Regions from separate parts of the Pseudoduganella sp. SL102 genome, predicted to be linked through region 2. Evidence: predicted binding sites of a transcription regulator. Region 2 holds the regulator's gene; the other holds the start of a gene.
What was found. The regulator sigma-54, encoded in region 2, starts transcription at its own class of promoters, with help from an activator protein. The targets are predictions, from matches to a motif close to TGGCANGNAANCTGCTTT.
Positions count from the first base shown of each region.

Region 1: the regulator sigma-54 is predicted to act here: its motif matches at 1,093-1,110, upstream of prpB (methylisocitrate lyase).

Region 1 is NZ_CP115554.1:2,269,339-2,271,541, forward strand. Features, by position in the region: gene prpR (propionate catabolism operon regulatory protein PrpR) at 1-980, opposite strand, end outside; gene prpB (methylisocitrate lyase) at 1,146-2,033, shown strand; gene prpC (2-methylcitrate synthase) at 2,045-2,203, shown strand, end outside.
Region 2 is NZ_CP115554.1:978,566-980,768, reverse strand. Features, by position in the region: gene hpf (ribosome hibernation-promoting factor, HPF/YfiA family) at 1-86, opposite strand, end outside; gene OU994_RS04170 (RNA polymerase factor sigma-54) at 227-1,702, opposite strand; gene lptB (LPS export ABC transporter ATP-binding protein) at 1,741-2,203, opposite strand, start outside.

The sequences.
Region 1 (2,203 bases), 1.3 Mb from region 2:
GTGCCGCCATTGGCCGCCTCGAACAGGCCGGCGCGGCCGCCGCGCCGCGCGCCGGTAAACGCGCCTTCCTCATGGCCGAACAGTTCCGCTTCCAGCAGCGATTCGGCGATGGCACCGCAATTCACCGCCAGGAACGGGCGGCGCGCCTCGTCGACCCTGCCGTGCGGCGCGGCGCGGTGGATCGCCTGCGCCGCCAGTTCCTTGCCGCTGCCGGTCTCGCCCTGGATCAGCACCGTGGCGTTCGACCGCGCATACAGCACCACCATCTGCCGCACCTGTTCCATCGCCGGCGATTCGCCGCGCAGGTCGGCCAGGCCGTGCCGGGCACGCGGCGGGTCCTGCACGGCGCCACCGCGGCCGCGGCGCCGGCCCATCCATCCCGTTTCCAGCTGCGCCAGCCGGGCCATTTCCAGCGCATCGTCGAAGGCTTGCCGGATCGAGGCCGCCGAGTAGAGGAACACGCCGGTCATGCCGGCATCCTCGGCCAGGTCGGTGATCAGGCCGGCGCCGACGATGGCGCGGATCCCGGCCGCCTTCAGTTCATGCACCTGGGCCAGCGCATCTTCCCGCGTGACATAGGTGCGCTGCGCCACGTCGAAGCCGAAGGTGGCCGCGAACTCGGCCAGTTCCGGCATCGGCTGCTGGTAGGTGACCACGGCGATCCGCTCCGAGACCCGGCGCGCCCGCGCCAGCGCGCGCATCATGTCCGTGCCGCTGGCCTTGGCGACCACCAGCGGGACCGGCAGGCGTCCCTTCAGGTAAGCCGCGTTCGAGCCGGCGGAGATGACGGCATCGCAACGCTCCGTGGCCAGCCGCTCGCGGATATGGCGCACCGCCTCGTCGAAGCCGAGGTGGATCGGTTCGATGGTGGCCAGCGCATCGTATTCGGGCGTGATGTCGCGGAACAGGTCGGACAGGCGCGACATGGACACCGTCCAGATAACGGGCTTGTCCGGGTCGGCGTGGAGGAGATCGGTCATGTTTCAATTATAGTTCAACGACGTTTCATATGTTTCATCTGAAACGCCGTAGAGAGTGCCGCACTACTTGCAAGCCGTTGATTTCACGCACTTCCCACCCTTCCGGAGATGCTGGCATGCTCCTTGCGAAACTGCTGCCATCCATCGTCATTCCGAAAGGCCATCATGAGTATCCGTTCCGCCGGAGCCGCGTTCCGCCAGGCCGTGCGCGAAGAGTCGCCGCTGCAAGTCGTGGGCGCCATCAATGCCAACCATGCGCTGCTGGCGCAACGCGCCGGGTTCCGCGCCATCTACCTGTCCGGCGGCGGCGTCGCGGCCGGTTCGCTGGGCTTGCCCGACCTGGGCATCTCGAACCTGGACGACGTGCTGACCGACGTGCGCCGCATTACCGACGTGTGCGACCTGCCGCTGCTGGTCGACATCGATACCGGTTTCGGCGCTTCGGCCTTCAACGTGGCCCGCACCGTGAAGTCGATGATCAAGTTCGGAGCCGCCGCCGTCCATATCGAGGACCAGGTGGGCGCCAAGCGCTGCGGCCACCGGCCCGGCAAGGAAATCGTCAGCCAGGGTGAGATGGTCGACCGCGTCAAGGCCGCCGTGGATGCCCGCACCGACGAGGACTTCGTCATCATGGCGCGCACCGATGCGCTGGCCGTGGAAGGCTTCGATGCCGCCATCGAGCGCGCCGTGGCCTGCGTCGAGGCGGGCGCCGACATGATCTTTGCCGAGGCATTGACGGAACTGTCGATGTACAAGCGCTTCGCCGAGGCGGTGAAGGTGCCGGTGCTGGCCAACATTACCGAATACGGTTCCACGCCTCTGTTCACGCTGGAAGAGCTGCGGTCGGTCGACGTGGACATCGTGCTGTATCCGCTGTCGGCGTTCCGCGCCATGAACCGCGCGGCCGAGAACGTGTATGGCGCGATCCGGCGCGACGGCACGCAGCAGAACGTGCTCGGCACGATGCAGACCCGCGAGGAACTTTACGAGAGCATCGGCTACCATGTCTTCGAACAGAAGCTCGATGCATTGTTCGCGGCACAGAAAAAATAAAGGAGACAGGCATGACCGAGACCACGTTCAAACCGAAGAAATCCGTTGCGCTGTCCGGCGTCACCGCCGGCAATACGGCGCTGTGCTCCGTCGGCAAGACCGGCAACGACCTGCACTACCGCGGCTACGATATCCTGGACGTCGCCGATACCTGCGAATTCGAGGAGATC
Region 2 (2,203 bases):
CGTCTAACGCGTTCCAGCTTGTTCTGCACATACTCGCGAATGGCAGGGGTAACGTCGATATGGTGTCCACTGATGGTCAGATTCATACACACACTCCTAAAGAAGATATAACAGGTTCGTGCGTTATCCGCCAAAACAGGCAAGGCGGCGCAGAGGAACCCAAGCACTACCAGGATTTGCCGCAAGGGCTTGCAAAGGGGTTTGCAAATGCGCTTGCAACGAACTGCTATAGCGATTTGCGGAGGCTGACCGGGGGGATTTTCAATGCTTCGCGATATTTGGCAACAGTGCGTCGCGCAATCACCATGCCTTGTTCACCCAGCATGTCCGCAATCTTACTGTCGGATAAAGGGTTCTTCGGGTCTTCGGCTCCTGTGAATTGCACGATCAGCGCCCGGATCGCAGTCGAGGATGCTTCCCCGCCAGCTTCGGTTGCAACGTGGCTGCCAAAAAAGTACTTCAACTCAAACATGCCATGCGGCGTCAGCATATATTTTTGAGTTGTTACCCGAGAGATAGTACTCTCGTGTAGACCCAGTGTATCAGCTATTTCACGCAACACAAGGGGTCTCATTGCCACCGCGCCATGCGAGAAAAAGTTCTTCTGCCGTTCGACGATGGCCTGGGCCACGCGGAGGATCGTGTCGAAGCGCTGGCGCATATTCTTGATCAGCCACTTTGCTTCTTGCAGCTGTGCATTCATCTGCGTCTCGCCCTTGCCCTGCTTGAGCAGGCTGGCGTACAGCGCATTGACACGCAGGCGGGGCATCACGTCGTTGTTCAACGTGACGATCCAGCCGTTGCGCCCCCGCTTTACCACCACATCCGGTACCACGTAGTCTGACACGTCGGCCGCGAAGGCGGCGCCCGGATGCGGGTTGCATTGGCGGATCACGGCCTGTGCTTCACGCAGGTCTTCGTCGTCGCAGTCGAGCGCCTTCTTGAGCTTGTTGAAGTCGCGCTGGGCAAACCACTGCAAGTGTTTTTCAACGATGCACAGCGCCATGCGCCGCGTTACCAGCGGCACGCCGGGCATGCGCCGGATCTGCAGCGCCAGGCACTCGGAAGCGTTGCGCGCGCCAATGCCCGGCGGGTCGAAGCTCTGCAGCAGGTTGAGCGCGGTGCGCAATTCTCCGATCTCGATTTCCAGCTCTTCCGGCATGCGCTCGTGGATCTCTTCCAGGCTTTCCTCGAGGTAGCCGTTATCGTCGAGCGCATCGATGATCAGTTCCACCAGGCCCCGGTCGCGCGCCTCCAGCACGGTCACGCGCATCTGCTCCATCAGGTGCTCGCGCAGGCTGCGGTGGCTGGCTTCCAGCTGGGGGCGGGCATCGTCGTCGTCCGGCCCCTTGCCGCTGCCGGCGCTGCTCCAGTCGGTATCGCCGGTGCCGGCATCGAGGCCTACGCCCTCGCCGCCATCGAACGGCTCGGGTTCCGGCGCGGCGGGCGCATCCTGCGGCGGCCCGCCTTCCGGTGGCGCCTCGCCGGCCCCTTGCGTCGTGTTGATCGCGCCATCGGCCAGCAAGCGCACCGAGCGGTCGAGAGGATCGTCGAGCCGCTCCAGCAGCGGGTTATCGGTCAGCAGCTGTTCCAGTTCCTGGTGCAGCTCCAGCGTGGACAATTGCAGCAGCCGGATCGACTGCTGCAGTTGCGGCGTCAGCGCGAGGTGCTGGGAAGTGCGCAGTTGCAAGGACTGTTTCATGGCTGATTAGGAGCTGGTTGAGGTCTGGTCAAGGCCGCTCACATGCGGAAATGTTCACCCAGATAGACACGACGTACGGACTCGTCGGCGATGATGTCGTCGGGCCGGCCGGAAGCCAGCACACTGCCCTGGTTGATGATATACGCCCGGTCGCAGATGCCCAGCGTTTCCCGCACGTTGTGATCCGTGATCAATACGCCGATGCTGCGCTCCTTCAGGAAACGCACGATGCGCTGGATCTCGATCACGGCGATCGGGTCGACGCCGGCAAACGGCTCGTCCAGCAGCACGAAGCGGGGATTGGTTGCCAGCGCGCGGGCGATCTCCACCCGGCGCCGTTCACCGCCGGACAGCGACAGCGCCGTGTTCTCGCGCAGCTTCTCGATCTGCAGGTCGGCCAGCAGCGCGTTCAGCCGCTCGTCGATCTCCGCCCTGGTGAGCGCCTTGCCGTTTACCTTCTGGATCTCCAGCACGGCACGGATGTTTTCTTCCACGGTCAGC